Linked DNA regions of Lentimonas sp. CC4. Each later gene encodes a partner of the first gene's protein in a complex. Links are inferred from orthologs where the notes say so. Each region holds a gene or a part of one and is shown in the gene's direction. Other genes may lie near its edges. The genes, in order: dnaG and dnaB.

Region 1 (8,477 bases):
TGCTGACGTGATCGGCATTTGAAATACCAAAGCCTACCACAACGGGTAGATCGGTGTATTGTTTGATCACGTCAACGCGGGCCTTAATACCTTCAGACATCGACGCCTGCTCACCGGTCACACCTTCGCGTGAGACATAATAAACAAAGCCAGTCGTCGCTTTGCAGATAATCTCCAGGCGTGAGTCTGGTGTGGTTGGTGCGACGATAAAGACTGTGCCAAGTCCGTGCTTCTCACACGCAGCGAGGTGATCGGCAGCTTCTTCGGGCGGCAGATCCAAAGTCAAAATTCCATCCGCTCCCGCCGCTTTGGCTTCGGCGGCATAGGCCTCACTCCCCTTTGCGAACACGAGGTTGTAATAGGTATAAAAGACGATCGGCACTTCGCTGAATTCGCGCACGGCTTTGACGAGCTCCAGCACGCGCGCACTGGTGCTACCACTCTCCAGCGCACGTTGCGCTGCCAATTGATTCGTCAGGCCATCTGCGAGCGGGTCGGAAAACGGCACGCCGAGCTCCAACACATCGACGCCCGCATCAATCACTGCGCGGCAGGCCTTCACAGACGTTTCAAGATCGGGATCACCGGCGCAAAGGTAGCCGACAAAGGCGGCGCGATTTTCGGCACGGGCAGTAGCAAAGGCTTGTTGGATACGGGACATGGGAACGTGTTGTTTGTTGAAAGTTGTTCGTTAAAGCACTGAAAAATAGTTTCTCAGACAAGACATCTCAGGAAACTCGGTGGCAACCATCAACGATCAAGCAGCAACGATCAACGTTAACTATTCCGCACCAGTGCTTTTTCGATCAGAGGCAGCATCTCGCCGCGCCGGAAGAGTGTGACCTGCCCTGTGCTCCCGGAAACCACAACGCAGAGGCAATCTTCTACCTGTGTGATCGAAGCGGCCGCGGCATGGCGACTGCCGAGTCCGCTCGGCAAGTTGTGTGTATAGTCGGGCGCATGGATCAGTGATCCTGCCGAAATTAACACGCCATCGCCACGAATGATAAAGGCTCCATCAATCGAGGAGAGCTCTTTGACGGTTTCATCCATGAATGGATTCAAAATATTACGATCCTCATCCTTGTATCCGTAAAAAGGATTCAAAATGAGTGGCTTGGTGTATTCAGAAATTTTCTCGGCATTTCCAAGCACGAACAAACAACCGACAGGGTGCCCTTCGCGCCCTTCGACAGCGAGCTCCGTGGCAATTGCCAAGACACGCTCGACCACTTCTGGCTTCACACCAGTGGGTAGCATATTGGATTTCTGGATCAACATGGTTTCGAATTCACGCTCCACATCGACCACCGTGATACTATCAAATTGATTGCTTTTCGGCAGTCCACCGACACAGCAAAGGCGCTCATTACTCGCAAAAATCCCACGCGTGAGACCGATCAATACCGCACTGCGCAATTGGGAAAAGCGGTGATTACTAAACGAACGAATCGGCAGCACCTCATCGATGCCGTTGTGCTCGTTCACTAAGTCTGAAGTGCCATGCGCGATCAGCACGGTCTTGAAATCCTTAAACACTGCACCCACCTCGGCACCGCCACCAAAGGTATCGCCAAACACAAGCACGGACGTGCAATTCGCACCTTTCGCAATTTTCGCGGCTTCCTTCAGGATTAGGTTGTTAAATCGATCATGGCTACGCTTTGGCTTGGCACCATCGCCCCCGAAGACCGTTTTCAACTCGCGGCGAAAGTCCGGTAACGATTCCGCGGAAGCAAGTCGCTCCATGTGGGTTTTGTCCTGAAAGACACGCGCCAGCGATGCTAGGCCATAGAGATAATTGCGGGCTTTTTCGGATGCCAGTAACAAAAATACGTAGCGAATCTCTTGATACTCTGACTGCCCATCATAGACCAGACCCGCCGGGCAACGCCCCACTGCGATCATGTAATTGCGCTTCATCGGCACACGTGCGTGCGGCAGGCAAACACCACTGCCGAGGTAGGTCGTCATTTGCTTCTCCCGATCTAACAGGTCACTCAGCAAGCGTTTCTTCGTCAGGCCTTTTTCTTTTGAGATATCGCAAACATCTAATAGCTCCGACAGAGCACCCTTGAAGTCGGTGCTCTCGAGATCGATCACACGGGTTTGAGCGATGTAGCGGTCAATGCGCATAGCTTATAAGGGAAACCTCAGCGTCGAATGTCAAAAGATTTTAAAAATACCACGAAAAATAAATACAGCACACAGCACCCGCAAGTTCCATGTAATCAACCGACTTGAAAAATAAAGAGATCAGGCACTGCCTGACATTTTACTGTTCCCACTCAATCGCGCCCTTCTTCAACTCGTAGAATAGTCCAAGGACTAGAACAAAGAGGAAGAAGAAAATCGGCAATAGAATCGGCAGGTTCGCAGCAAGAAACTCGCGAAAGACCAGCACCCAAGGCACCAGGAAGATCACCTCGATATCAAATAGGATGAACAGCATCGCAGTGACATAGAACTTCACGGCGAAACGCGCGTGGCTAGAACCTTGAGCCAACATGCCACACTCATACGGAGTATCTTTAAGTCCAACCGAAGTGCCGCGCTGTCCGAAGATGTGCGACGCCACAAGAACAACCGCACCGATACTGGCTGCGATGGTAAATTGAATAAGAATCGGATAATAGTCCGCGATCTGCATAGGAAGCAAAGAATGAGGCTTTTCGCCCTAGTTCAAGGCGTTTCTTCAAGCTTCGGCAATTATTCTGCTTATAGTAGCTGATTTCAGGAAAAAGCACGACTCTCGTAGTCGAGTTCCTTGCCTGACATGAGCTTGTCGAATGTAGCTGCTCGACCGACAAGGCCATCGAGACGATACTCACGCGCATCAAGTATTGTGATTTGTGAAATCGAAGCATCTGGCGTAGGGGTGCTGCTTGCGGCACCCGCGAAGGCAGCTAAAGTTTTACAACTTCCTATGCGTGTCGCCTTTGCGCGGGCTTCGCAAGCAAAGCCCCTACAGCAAGATAGCGAAATAGCATGAATGCACTTTTCACAAATCATGATGCCATCGAGACTATCTCCTCCTGGCGGGTGTCCTCCTACTTAAAACCGACTTGCCTTATTCGGAGCCAGCATCCTCGGAGCCAGCATCCGCACTTTCAGGCGCCACAAACGACAAATGCTGCAGACGGATCTGCGACTTATCATAGACTCCCAAGCCAAGGCTTGCCGCAAAGGGCAACTGACGCGGCAGCGGTGATATCTCCGGAAAACCATCCAGCAGCCGATACTTATTCATCCGATCATACAGCATGCGGTCAATCGCCACTGGATCTGAGCTCATCCATAGCAACGGCTCCGAGCGTGTGTAGCGCGATTTAAACCGAGGCCCGCCGATATACTGGTAGCGCTCCAAAGAGACGAAGTGCAACACCATGCGCTCATGTAACTCGGGGATCGCAGCGATTTCAGCCACTGCAGCCGAGGCGGTCGCCTCATTACCGAGAAAGCGCTGACTATTACTCACATTCCACAAGGTCGCATTGGCTAGCGCACCATCCACGCCCAAAGCCTTATCATCCACACCAACCGCCAAGTTCACCCAAAAATCCACATCAAATAATAGCGGTGCGGCCAAAAAGCTCTTACGCTCGATCGCGCCCTCTTCCAATGCACTACTCCCTCGCCCGAGGCCGCCCAACAACTGCGGCTCCTGATTCATACTTGGTGGCAACGGGCTGTCATAAAACCAATCCGGATCATAATAGCGCTCACTGTCCAACGCATACACTGGGCACCCCTCGAAATGGGCCAGATCCGAACTCAAAGAAGGCATAATGCCCGCCTGCCTCAACTGATGCTCGGAATAATCCACGATCACAATTGATTCCCGCTCAAAACCACGCGCCTCCAGCACCTCGATCATCGCTCGAAGTAGCTGTAACGGGGTGCTCAACCCACGGCCACTGCGCGAATTGACCTTGATACCAACCTTGCCGCGCTCCCCCGGGGCCAAGCGAGCGCCCACCTGTGCTTCATACGCCTCGACCAAAGCCGCCACCTCGGTGTAATAAAGTTTTCCTTCCGCAAGAGGCGCCTCCCAAACTAAACCCAACGGCGCACGCGGCGCCAACCCTTCCTGCGCACGCACCATCGATGGCATCAGCAAACCACCAATCAGGAGCAATACGCTACAAATGCAGCGACATAGCCTCAAATCAAGGCGCAACGCCCGCCTATCCACTTGACACCCAAACAAGGGAAACGAAAGTGACGACAACGCTGTGGTCTTATCTCCAGAAATACACACCCTACGCAACAAATTGCTGCTTATGCTAAAAGCAAACACCAAAAACCTAATCTCCATTCTTATTCCTCTGACAGCCCTGATTTTATCAGGTTGCAGCGGCCCTGAAGAAAAAAGAGCCAACAGCCTCAACGCAGTCGCAGAACTACGTGCAATTGGAGACGACACCGCCGCACTCGCCACACTCGACGCCCTTTCAAACGAGTTCCCCAACGACACCGAAATTTTACGTCAGATCGGCAGCATCCACGAAGCACTCGGCAACACCGCCGAAGCCGCCTTCTACCTCAGCGCCGCTTACAATCAAGCGCCGGACGACGTCGAACTACTCTACCAAACTTACCGCGCACAGGAAAACGCCAACCAAACACAAGCCGCACACGAGCTACTCGAAGCACTCGCCCAAACCGAGCCCGACGCCATCACTGACGAGCTCTGGCTACGTCTGGGCAAATATCGCGCCGACGCTCAACAAACACAATCAGCCCTCGATGCCTATCTAAAAGGGGTCGATCCGGAAAACAGCACCCCCACACCGGAAACCGCAGTCGCCATCGGAACACTCTTTAAGCAACTCGACAACCTGCCACAAGCCGAACGCTGGTTTAACATCGCAGCCAACAGCGACGATCCCAACGCACTTCCCGCACTCTTCGGCCTACTCGACATCAACCTTCGCAATAAGAACTGGACCGAGGCCGAAGCAGTGATCGCCCAGCTCGACAAACAATTCCCGGGCGCAGTCGATGCCAGCGAATGGGCAACCTACCGCAGCGAACTCGAAGGCTGGCGCACCGCCCAGACGAAACTAAAAGCCGACCTAGCCAAAAAGCTGGCTGCCAAAGAAGCGGCCGCAAAAGCAGCCGCTGAGGCACAAGCAAAAGCAAAAGCCGCCGAGCAAGTCGCCACCATCACACCAGTTGAATCCATCGATGACGCCGACGTAACCAGCGCAGACACGGAAACCGTTGGCGGCAAAGCACAAATCATCGCAGACCTCGAGCACGCCGAGGCCATGGCCGACACGCCCGCAGTCGAATCCGAAGAGCTACCAGCGATCGCCTTCAACCCAGCCATCGCAATTGAGCCCGCAGAGCCAGAGTTCGCACTGGGCGTGACTTACGACCAACAAGCTGAAGGCGCAGCCATTGATTACTCGATCGGCACCTCCGATCTCAACGACTCCTTCGCAACCGACGTGACCATCGAAGCCGACGCCCCAGCCACCGAGCCATCCTCCGCAATTAGCGCCACGCTGCCTCCACGTAGTCTCGACCACATTCTCGCTGATGCCGAAACCGCCACCTTTGAGCATGACTATAAGCAAGCCATCCAACTTTACTGGCAAGCACTCGGCCGCGCGAACAATCGCGCCGACATTTGGAACATGCTCTCACGCGCCTACCGATTCGACGGGCAGACCAAGAACGCCGAAACCACTGCGCTCGAAGCGACCCGTCTCGCCCCCGCGGAAATCGACTATACACTCGACTATTTGCGTGTCATCCAACGCACGAAGAAGCCCGAAGACTTCCTAGCCGAGCTACAAACCGCTTACGACCGCTTCCCGCGCAGCCCAGAAATCACACTGTCACTCGCTCGTGGTTATGAGCGAATTGATGGGAACAATTCTACCGCGATCATACTCTACGAACGCTTCATCCAACTCGCACCGAATCATTCACTCCGTCCAGAAGCCGAAGCAGCCCTCTCCCGACTCCGCTAAGCCCCTTCAAGTCTCAGCTCTCAAGTCTCAAGTCTCTGCCCTCAGGTCTCCCTCCTCAGCTCTCTCAAAAAAAATACGTGGCCCGCATTGCGCAAAAATCAGTCGAAGCGATCAAGCATCAGGTAAATCTGGTGGATATCGTGTCTCCCTATGTAGAGCTCAAACGAGCTGGCAGCTCATGGAAAGGGCTCAGCCCGTTCACCCAAGAGAAAACGCCCTCGTTTTACGTCCATCCCGACCGCGGCTTCTATAAATGCTTTAGCACCGGCGAAGGCGGCGACTGCTTCACCTTCATTATGAAGGTCGAGAACCTCGAATTCCCCGAAGCAATCGAGTATATCGCCAAGAAATTCAATATCACCCTCGAATACGAAGCAGGCGGCCCGTCCCGCGAGGAAGTCTCACTGCGCAAGCAGATCTTCGAGATTCACGAACTCGCCACCACCTGGTTTCACCAACAATTAGTCGAGTCCGAAGAAGCCGCGCCCGTCCGCACCTACTGGCAGGAGCAACGCGGCTTCACCATGGAGACCGCCGACGAGGTAAAAATCGGCTACGCGCCCGCCGCTCGCAATGCACTCGCCCTCTACTTCAAAGAGCGCGGCATTCCGACCGCGGCCATGCGTCAATGCGGTCTCTTCTTCGCGCGCGACAACGAGAACTATCACGAAAATTTCAAATCGCGCTTCCGCGGCCGCCTCATGGTGCCAATTCGTGATGTGCAGGGGCGCGTCGTCGCCTTCACCGCACGGCAACTCGAACAGACGCCCGCAGACGACCCCGCCCGCGAAGCCAAATACGTCAATTCCCCAGAGACACAAATTTTCCACAAAGGGCGCATTCTTTTCGGCATGGATCATGCCCGCACCCACCTCAAAGAAGGCGGCAGCTTCCTACTAGTCGAAGGCCAACTCGACGCCATCCGCTGTTGGTCTGTCGGCCTGCACACTGCAGTCGCCCCACAAGGCACCGCGATTACCGACGATCAACTACACTTGATGCGCCGCTACCAGCCAAATTGCGTAGAATGCTTACTCGATGGAGACAAGGCCGGCCGCAAAGCCGCGCTGCGCGCACTCCCACTCGCCTTCAAAGCCGGGCTCGAATTCCGCTACTTACTCCTACCAGAAAAAGCTGACCCCGACGATTTGCTGCGCCAACACGGAGCCGAAGCCCTGGAGCCACTACGCAAAGCCTCAAAAAGCGCGATCCAGCTGGCCATTTCAGAAAGCCTCCCCGATGACCGTCCGCCCAGCACCAACGAAAAAACCACTGCCCTACGCAGCGTCTTCGACCTACTACAACACGTGCCCTCGGAGGTCGCCCGCGAAGACTACATTCAGACCGCCTCAAAGCTACTGAATGTCGACGCACATGCCGCACTGGTTGATTTCAAAAAAGCGCCCAAGCCTCAGACTTACAATAAGGGACAGGAAAATCCAAAACCTACCAATAAAGTCAGTAAAGACGCACTATTGACAGATGGAACATGGGAGCTACTTTGGCTCGTTTTACACTTTCCCGAACATAGCGCAGCAATCTCAGAAATAATTGATTACGATTGGATTAATAACACATCACCAGCCGGCCGTTTTCTAAAGCGCATCCTCGCCGAATTACGCGAAGGCCTGATTGAAGACGCCTCAAATATTGAAAATCTCATCGAAACGATTGAAGACCGTCAACTTATGGCCGACCTTCACTCTAGAGATTTAGAAATGGATGCTGACCTTGCCCACATGGAAATCAACAATCAGCTTAACTACATCTACAACAACTACTTAAAAATCCGACTACAAACACTCAAGCAACGAGTCGCCAATGCCACACCAGAGGAACAGCAAGACCTCATGCGCAAAGTTATAAAAGCCCGCAACGAACTCGCCGCACCACACAAACTCGAAATTTAAATAAGTAGTCCTTCCAGACAGCACCACCACACACATTATGCCCGCAGCGAAAAAGACCACCGCAAAGAAAACAGTGACCAAGAAAGCCCCGGCAAAAAAAGTCGCAAAGAAGACCGCCGCCAAAAAAGCAGTCTCCGAAGAAGAAATTGAAAAGGAGCTCGAAAAGGTCGCACCTAAAAAACGCAAATTGACTGCGAAAGCACAGGAAAAGCTCAACGAGCGCATCCGCAGCCTCATCCGACTTTCTAAAGAGCAAAGCTTCCTTACTTATAAGGACATCAACAAAGCCCTGCCCGAGAGCGTCAGCAATCCGGACGAAATCGAGAACATCATCTCTATCCTTCAAAATCTCGAAGTTGAGATTCTAGACGACACCGAAGTCGAAGCCTACAAGGCGCGTCAGGAAGAGACCGAAGAGAAAGAAGTCCGCACCTCTCAAAACGACATCCTCGACGATCCTGTTCGGATGTATCTCAAGCAAATGGGTCAAGTGCCCTTGCTGACACGCGAAGAAGAAGTCGCCATTTCCAAACGTATCGAGAAGGCCGAGTTGCGCGCACAAGACGCGCTTTTCTCCACTGCG
Region 2 (8,844 bases), 160 kb from region 1 along the record:
TCGATCTGTAAGCTCGGTCTCGCGACTTCGCGTGTTTACTCCACTAAAGATGGAGAGCGCCGCGAAGAAACAACGTTCGTCGATATCGACGCGTTTGGTAAGCAGGCCGAGGTGATCAATAAATACATGCGTAAGGGGCGTCCGATCATGGTCGAAGGCCGCTTGAAGCTCGATCAGTGGGAATCTGATGGCCAAAAGCGCAGTAAGTTGAGTGTCGTGCTCGAGAACTTCCAGTTCCTCGGCAGTCGCGAAGACAATGACGGTGGCAATACTGGCGGTGGTTACGAAAAGAGCTCGCCTCCGGCGCGTTCGGCTCCCTCTGCGCCAGCTGCTCCGGCAACACCTGCTGCGCCAGCGGCAAATTTCTCAAACGATAACGACACACTCGATGAGGACGTTCCGTTTTAAAAAAGTATCATTTCTCCTCTTTATAACAGTTTAAATTAAACGTATCATGGCTAACTCTCAAGTTCTCCTCCTTCAACCCATCAAAGGCCTCGGCGCCGAGGGTGACACAGTAACAGTGCGTGCAGGTTATGCACGCAACTTCCTGCTTCCACGCAAGCAAGCTTTGCCTATCACTCAGGCAAACAAGAAGCATGTTGAAGCGCTTCTCAAGGCACGTGAAGCACGTGAGCAGAAAGAATTCGAAACAGCACGCACATTGGGCGAGCAAATCGAAAAGACCAGCATCGCAATCGCAGTGAAGACTGGCGAAGGCGGCAAGATGTTTGGCGCTGTCACTGCCAACGATTTGATCGAGCGCCTCAAGGAAGAGGGTATCGAGCTTGCTAAGAAGCAACTCGGTTTGGCTCAGCCAATCAAGGAACTCGGTTCGCACACTGCTGGCATCAAGCTACATGCTGATGTTGAAGTAGAACTGAAGTTCGAAGTGGTATCTGAAAATCCGATCGAAGAAGCCGTTGTTGAAGACGCTTCTGACGAAGACGAAGATTAAGCCACTCAGCGCGGTCGATTAGACAATAGTTCGTTCCATGCCGCCTGAATCAACGAATTCCTCTTACGGTCGCAACAAAGGCGGCCGTAAGTTTCGTGATGCTCGGAGCCCGGAAAACTCACCTGATGAGATCCGTGTGCAGCCGCATAATGTTGAGGCCGAGGAAGGCCTGCTGGCTGCCTGTCTGATTGATGGTGGTCGCGAAATTCTGACTGAGTGTATTGAAGCAAAGCTTACACCAGATTATTTCTTTAAGACATCTCACCAAGAGCTCTTTCGTGCGCTTCTAGCGTTGTATGAAACGGGTGATCCGATCGACGAAATCTTGCTTTTGGACTATCTCCGTAAGAACGGGATGGAAGAAGAAGTCGGCGGCATTGCTGCGATCTATGCGATTCAGAACCGAATCGAGACGCCAGCTCACGCGCGCTACTTTACCCGTATTGTTCACGAGAAGTATTTGCTACGCCGCTTGATTCGCACCTCACGCGAGACGATCGAGGCCTGCTATGAACAGCAGGAGGATATGTCCACGTTCATCGAAAAGATTGAGCAGGACATCTTCGATATTAGTAGTGGCCGTGTCACTGAGGGTGCCACGCCGATCCGCGAGGCGGTTGATGGCGCGGTGAGTAATATCCAAGCCCTGTTAAGTGGTAAGGATGATATTGACGGCGTGCTATCTGGTTTTCGCGATTTGGATGGCATGACGTATGGCTTCCATCCAGGTCAAATGATCGTGTTGGCGGCCCGTCCATCGGTGGGTAAGACCTCATTGGCGATGAATTTTGCGGAGCACGCAATGCTGCCAGCGGAGGGGCGTAAGCCTGCAGGCGTGCTGGTGTTCAGTTTGGAAATGACCTCCGAAGACTTGGCGATGCGTTTGATTTGCTGCCGTTCGCGGGTCGATATGAAGCGTATTCGCGACCGTGTTGCTTCGAAGCAGGATATGTCGGACATCGTGACTACGGCCAAAGAGCTGAAGCAGTCGCCGCTGTGGATCGATGATAATTCTAGCTCAACTATTTTAGATATTCGTGCAAAAGCGCGTCGTCTGCACACTAAGAGTAAGCTCGGTCTCGTGGTGGTCGATTATTTACAGCTGATTCGTGGCGCTGATCCACGCGTGCCGCGTGAGCAGCAGATTGCCGATATTTCCCGTGGTATGAAAGGCATGGCGAAGGAGCTGAGTATTCCTGTGGTCGTGCTTAGTCAGCTGAATCGTGAGTCAGAGAAAGAGAATCGCGATCCGCGCATCTCTGATCTTCGTGAGTCCGGTTCGATCGAGCAGGATGCCGACGTGGTGTTGCTGCTGCATCGTCCAAAGAAGAGCGATGATGATGAGGGCGTGCAAGACGGGGCGATGCCTGGTGATGTGGAGCATATTAAATTGATCATTGCGAAGCAACGTAATGGTCCGATTGGCGACATTGATTTAACATTTGTGCGACGTTATACACGCTATGAAAATTTTCATCGCTAGCCGTTCGCGAACACTTAGAGATACATAGAAATGCGATTTATTAAGACTTTCCTGCGTGCAGTGATCTGCCTCGCAGCCATTGCCAATCTGACTATTTTATCCGCTCAGGATTCTCAGGAATACCCGAAGGTAAATGAAGTGCGTGTCGAGTTCGACGGCTTCAAGTCAGTGAGTGAGGAGTTCGTGTTCAGCAATGTGCAATTGCGCAGCGGCATGAACTATAACACAGCGTTGGTCGATCAGTCGATTCGCACACTGTATGGCACCGGACACTTTGAGTTTGTCGAGGTGAAGGTCGAGAATTCAGATGACGGTTCGGTGGATGTGATCTTTGAGGTGATTCCTAAGTATACCATTGAGCGCATTACGTATTCCGGAAATAACAAATACAAGGAAGGGCGTTTGTCCTCGAAAGGTGAGTTGGAGGCAGGTGTGCCGCTGGATGAGTATCAAGTCAGCGAGGCTGCTGACAAAATCCAAGCTTACTACGTAAAGAAGGGGTATCCTGATGTAAAAGTGGATTACCGTATCCGGCGGGATGAAGACACTGGCTTTGCAGTTGTGCTGTTTGATATTGATGAGGGCACGAATGTTAAGATCAAGGGGCTGGGGTTTGAGGGGAACGATTCAATCGAAAGTAAGAAACTTGCGAAGGTCCTGGAGACTAAAAAGAGAGGTTGGTTGTCGTGGTTGACTGGCTCTGGTCGTTTTGATGAAGTTAAATTTAAGGAAGATCTAGAGCTGCTCCGCACGTATTATCGCAATCAGGGTTATTTGGATGTGGTTGTGGATGCGGATGATGTGATCCTAGACTTTAAGACCGATCAGGATCTTTACATCACGATTCGTTTGACGGAAGGGGAGCGCTATACCGTCGGTGAGATGTCGATTGAGAATGCCACGATTTTTACTGAAGGGGAGCTAATTGGAGCGGTTGAGGTTGAGTCCGGCGATCCATTTTCTCCTGAGAAAGTCGATCAGGCTGCGACTGCTGTTCGCGAATATTATACTTCGCGTGGTTATTTAGATGCAGGTGTGCGTGCCGAACGTGTGCCGAATATGGCTACACGTGCGATTGATGTCGTGTTCCGAGTGCGGGAGAGCGAGAAGTTTTATGTCGAATCGATTAAGGTCGAAGGCAACACGATTACGAAGACACGGGTGATCATTCGTGAATTGGCGCTTCGCCCAGGTGACGTGTTTGACCTTAAGCGTATGGAGACCAGTGAGAACCGTTTGCGCAATACGCGTTATTTTGGTGATGTGCGCATGAATCCGGAGGCCACCAATATTCCTGGTCGTCGTGATTTAAGTGTGACTGTCAGCGAAGGTCGCACGGGTAACTTCACTTTTGGTGCTGGTTTTGGTTCCGTTGAGAGTGCGGTCGTTTACTTCGAGCTGACTCAAGGTAATTTCGACCTCTTTAACTGGCGCTCTGGTTTTCGTGGTGCTGGCCAGAAGTTCCGTTTCCGCGCATCGTTGGGCACGACGAGTAATGAAGTCTTGATCGCATTCGAGGAGCCTTGGTTATTCGAGCAGCGTTTGGCCTTTGGGGTCGAGATATTCCGCACGGAGTCGGACTACAATAGTAGTGATTATAATGAGCTCCGCACTGGTTTTGAGCTGTATCTGCGTCGTCGACTCTTTGAGTTGGTTGAAGCGCGTGTCAGTTACCGTTTGGAGTTGGTCGATATTTTTGATGTGGATGATGATGTGAAGACCTATCGTGAGGCCGAGGGAGATGAATATGTGTCTTCCGTGGGCCTGACATTACTTCGTGATTCTCGCGATTCGCTGATGTTCACACGCAATGGTAATCGGACGACGCTCTCTGCGAACCTCGCTGGTGTGGGCGGTGATGTGCATTATCTAAAGCTTGAGGCGCGCTCTGCTCAATTCTTTCCGACCTTTGATCTGTATGATCAGACGCTGTCAATTATCGGGCGTGTCGGCACCGCTTCGCCATACGGCGATAGTGATGATGTCCCATTTTATGACCGATTCTACCTGGGCGGTCCGGATAGTTTGCGTGGTTTCGAGTATCGTGATGTTAGCCCACGGGATGAGGAAGATTCGAGTGAATCGGTCGGTGGTGATACTTACGGCATGCTTTCTTTCGAATATGGTTGGCGACTTGCGGAACCTTTAGGGCTCGTTGCTTTCTATGACTGTGGTTTTGTTAACGAATCTGATTATGATTTTAGTCCTTCAGACTATGCATCTAATTGGGGGATCGGCGCGCGTATTATCCTAATGGGCTCTCCGCTGAAGCTTGACCTTGGTTTCCCTATTACAGTGCCTGATGATGCGGATGATAATGGGGCTCAGTTTAACTTTTCGTTTGGCACACGCTTCTAGTGTTGCTTGCATTCTCAAATCATAATCCTCAATTAATAACTATGAAAAAAATAACTATTCTCTTTCTTGCTTCTGTTTTCTGCGCGGTCGGTCTATTCGGCCAGAAGACTCCAGTCGTTGCGACTGTCAATGTTCAGCGTATCTTGAACGACTACACTGCTTTCCAGACTGCTGTTGAGAAGGTCAAAGGGTCCGTCGCCCCAGTAGAAGAGGAAATGAAGAGGATGCAGGAAAACATCCAAGCGATCGTTACAACTGGCCGTGAGGCAGAGGCGAAGGTTAAGAATCCTGCTCTAGGTGATGAAGCAAAGGCTGAAGCTGCTGCAGAAGTCGCTGGTCTCCAATCTCAGCTTCAAGCCGCTCAAGTCGAGCTCAACCAGTTCCGCCAACAAGCACAGCAACTCGCTCAGCAAGGCCAGCAACAAGAGCTCGCTCCGCTACAAGCCAAAGCAGTCGAAGCAGTCAAGCAGGTTGCTCAAGACAAGGGCATCGATTTGGTCGTGCCAATTAATGCAGTGGTCTACGCTTCGGATGATCTTGAGATCTCCGACGCTGTGATCGCAGTTTTGAATGCGGCTAAATAAGTTCGTTAATAATTTCAAATTTCAAAAACCCTGTTCTCGCTTAGGACAGGGTTTTTTGTTCTCTCTTTTGTATGGCATTTGTTTACACCATTCAACGTATCTTGGAAATCGTCGGCGACGACGCAGAATGCTCCGGTCAATTCCAAGGTAATATCCTCGGCATCGCGTCTCTCTCCGAGGCGGTCGAGGGGGATCTCTCCTTTTTAGGGAATGCAAAGTATCGTGATACTGTGGCCGCATCGCAGGCATCTGTGTTGCTCTTACCGCGTGAGTATGCAGAAGCCCCTAAGGCTGGACAGCTACACATCAAAGTGGATAGCCCTTCGTATGCGCTCGCCTTGCTCTGCCGCGATATGGAGAAAAGCTTGCAGCCGGCTCCTGAGCCGGGCGTGCATTCGACTGCCTTTGTGGATGAGGGCGCAGTGATCTCGCCGTCTGCGACGATTGGACCGTTTTGCTATATTGGCAAAGGTGCGGTGGTGGGGGCAGCAGTGCTCGAGTCGCATGTTAGCATCGGTAAATATGCGAAGGTGGGGGATGAGTCGTATATTTATCCGCACGTCGTTGTCGGTGATTATTGTGTCGTCGGTCCTCGAAACCGGCTTCACTCCAGTTGTGTCATCGGCTCTGATGGCTATGGTTACGAGTTCCGCGACGGAGGACATCAACGTATTCCTCAGATTGGCAATGTCGTGACAGAAGCGGATGTCGATATTGGTTCGAATACTTCGATTGATCGGGCTCGTTTCGGGTCCACGGTCATCGGCACTGGGACTAAAGTCGATAATCAGGTGCAGATCGCCCATAATGTGCGGATCGGCAGGCATTGCTTGATCATTGCTCAAGTCGGTATCAGCGGCAGCACAGTGCTGGAGGATGGTGTTGTGCTGGCAGGCCAAGTCGGCGTTGCCGGGCATTTGACGATCGGAGCTGGCGTCGTCGCTGCGGGTAAGACTGGAATTGCACGTTCATTGAAACCTAAAGAACAGGTGCGTGGGCCGACTGCAGAGCCTATTATGCTTTTTAACCGCATTGCTGTTTTACAGCGGCGTCTTCCGGATCTGTTTAAAAGATTCGATAAATTAGAGAAAAGTGTCGAGTCTTTGGCTGAACGTGACACAACAAAATAATTGATATGAAAGAAAGCTCACTGAAAATTTTCTGCGGGAATTCCAACCCGAAATTAGCGAAAGATATCTGTAATTATCTGGATGTTCCTCTTGGGGATGCCACGGTGATTAGTTTTCCAGATGGAGAGAGCTTTGTTCGTATTAATGAGAATATTCGCGGTGCGGATATTTTCATCATTCAGTCGACCTGTAATCCGGCAAATCAGTATTTGATGGAGCTATTCATCATGATCGATGCGGCGCGTCGCGCTTCGGCGAGAAGCATTACTGCTGTGATCCCGTTTTATGGGTATGCACGCCAAGATCGTAAGGATCAGCCACGTGTGCCGATTACCTCAAAGCTGGTAGCCAATTTGTTGGTTTCTGCGGGGGCGACGCGTGTATTGACCGTCGATTTGCACGCACAGCAGATTCAAGGTTTCTTCGATATTCCAGTCGATCATCTCTATGCTTCGCCGGTTTTGTTCGAATACCTGAAGGATATCGACACGACTAACTTATCGCTCTTCTCTCCTGATGTCGGTGGCATGAAGATGGCGTCTGCGTATGCGAGCATGTTGGACGTGCCGCTCGGATTTATCGCGAAGCGACGCACTTCAGCCGAAACGGTTGAGGCTGTTTCACTCGTGGGAGATGTTGAAGGTCGAGATATCCTATTGATTGATGATATGACCGAGACTGCAGGCACGCTCTGCGCTGCTGCGGAATTGCTTAAAAAGAATGGTGCCAAGAGTGTCATGGCTGCCGTGAGTCACGGTGTCTTGAACGATATGGGCTACGAGCGTATTTCCAATGGCTTGCTGGATCGGTTGATCACAACAGACACGACTCCTGTGGAGCAGCGTGAAGGGGTGCCGATTACTGTGCTCAGTGTCGCAGCGCTACTGGGCGAAGGTATTAAGCGTATTCATGATAACGCCAGTGTCACTGGTCTCTTTGAGATCAAAGGATACTAGTCCGTTTGCTTGACGCGCGTTTCGCTGCGTCCTCTTGTCGGAGGCATACTATTTCACTATTAAGTAATGAATGATTCCGAACCAGCACCGCATTCCCCAGAAGAGGGGGATGTCGGCTTAGTTGAGTATCAAGATTTCGTTTCCCGTGAACCGTTTCGCTTCGAATCGGGCGGGACGATTCCTGAACTGACGCTGCGTTATGAGACCTACGGGCACCTTAATGACGCGAAGGATAATGCAATACTCATCTGCCACGCGCTGAGTGGTAATCATCACTGTGCGGGTGTGCATAGTATGGATGAGCGCAAATCGGGCTGGTGGAACTTTGTGGTCGGCCCAGGCAAGCCGATTGATACGTCGCGCTATTATGTGATATGCTCGAACTCCTTGGGGGGCTGCTCTGGTTCGTCAGGGCCGTATTCGGTCAACCCTGAGACGGGTGAACGTTATCGCTTGGACTTTCCCAAGCTGACTGTGCGTGACATGGTTAAAGCGCAGAGTGTATTACTGGACTCTTTGGGGATCGACCGACTGCATGCTGTCGTTGGTGGCAGTATGGGAGGGATGCAAACGCTACAATGGGCGATTGATTTTCCAGATCGTGTGGGGCGTTATATCGCAATGGCTTGCTGTGCGCGGCACAATGCGCAGGCGATTGCGTTCAATGATACGGGTCGCCAAGCGATTATTTGTGATCCAGTTTGGGATGAGGGGAACTATGATCCCGATCAACCGCCTGGGCATGGCCTATCAGTCGCGCGAATGATGGCGCATATTACTTACCTCTCAGACGCTGGGATGGAGGCCAAATTTGGCCGTAAGCGGCGCACTTTGGATGGGGGGCGTGAGCACTTTGACGTCGAATTTGAGGTAGAGAGCTATCTGCGCTATCAAGGGCAAAGCTTTGTGGGTCGTTTCGATGCAAATACCTATTTGTATTTAACTAAGGCGCTCGATCGCTTTGATCTGCACAGTCCAGTGTCGCTGGATGACACGCTGTCTGCAGTTTCGGCTCCAGGGCTTGTTGTTGGTTTCACTTCCGATTGGTTGTATCCGCCGCAAGGAAACCGTGAAGTCGCTGAAGCGCTTTTACGCTTAGGCAAAGATGCGACCTATGCAGAACTAGAGATGGATTTTGGGCACGACTCGTTCCTCGTGCGCTCACCAGAACTCTATGACTTGATCCGAACCTTTCTGGACCGGTAATTGACGCTATGATTCATAAAAACAAGCGACGCCAAGTTGATTTTCAGGTCATCGCCCAATGGGTGAGTGAGGGCGATAGCGTGCTGGATCTTGGCTGTGGGCGCGGGGTGCTCTTGGAGTATTTAAAGCAGAAGAAATCTGTGTATGGGGTTGGCGTAGATATCAATTT

What was found.
Region 2: the proteins of dnaG (region 1) and dnaB are in contact, whole or in part, in a crystal structure (PDB 2R6A), measured with the Geobacillus stearothermophilus proteins. The link is inferred for Lentimonas sp. CC4 from one-to-one orthologs. Residues at the interface, in WP_049624496.1 of Geobacillus stearothermophilus: Lys456, Leu457, Leu458, Pro459, Ala460, Asn463, Ala464, Leu467, Leu535, Leu536, Ile537, Ala538, Gln544, Glu545, Asp548, Tyr549, His552; in WP_033016901.1 of Geobacillus stearothermophilus: Ser13, Glu15, Ala16, Gln18, Glu91, Leu92, Asp94, Ala95, Val96, Pro97, Thr98, Ala99, Ala100, Asn101, Tyr104, Tyr105, Ile108.

What each region holds. Positions count from the first base shown.
Region 1 is NZ_CACVBO010000001.1:314,775-323,251, forward strand. What follows is about bases 5,537-8,477. They hold dnaG (DNA primase), read left to right. Parts: upstream 5,537-6,061; coding sequence 6,062-7,894; downstream 7,895-8,477. Other genes in these bases: GZZ87_RS01420 (tetratricopeptide repeat protein), read left to right, coding at 5,537-5,984; rpoD (RNA polymerase sigma factor RpoD), read left to right, coding at 7,932-8,477. Also shown: trpA (tryptophan synthase subunit alpha), read right to left, coding at 1-661; GZZ87_RS01405 (PTS sugar transporter subunit IIA), read right to left, coding at 778-2,136; GZZ87_RS01410 (NADH-quinone oxidoreductase subunit A), read right to left, coding at 2,276-2,650; GZZ87_RS01415 (DUF362 domain-containing protein), read right to left, coding at 3,071-4,138; more of GZZ87_RS01420, read left to right, coding at 4,284-5,536. UniProt on the Escherichia coli protein: RNA polymerase that catalyzes the synthesis of short RNA molecules used as primers for DNA polymerase during DNA replication.
Region 2 is NZ_CACVBO010000001.1:472,308-481,151, reverse strand. What follows is about bases 255-3,218. They hold dnaB (replicative DNA helicase), read left to right. Parts: upstream 255-995; coding sequence 996-2,441; downstream 2,442-3,218. Other genes in these bases: bamA (outer membrane protein assembly factor BamA), read left to right, coding at 2,472-3,218; rplI (50S ribosomal protein L9), read left to right, coding at 455-958; ssb (single-stranded DNA-binding protein), read left to right, coding at 255-408. Also shown: more of ssb, read left to right, coding at 1-254; more of bamA, read left to right, coding at 3,219-4,799; GZZ87_RS02050 (OmpH family outer membrane protein), read left to right, coding at 4,841-5,383; lpxD (UDP-3-O-(3-hydroxymyristoyl)glucosamine N-acyltransferase), read left to right, coding at 5,455-6,513; GZZ87_RS02040 (ribose-phosphate pyrophosphokinase), read left to right, coding at 6,519-7,469; GZZ87_RS02035 (homoserine O-acetyltransferase), read left to right, coding at 7,536-8,675; GZZ87_RS02030 (methionine biosynthesis protein MetW), read left to right, coding at 8,684-8,844. UniProt on the Escherichia coli protein: The main replicative DNA helicase, it participates in initiation and elongation during chromosome replication. Travels ahead of the DNA replisome, separating dsDNA into templates for DNA synthesis.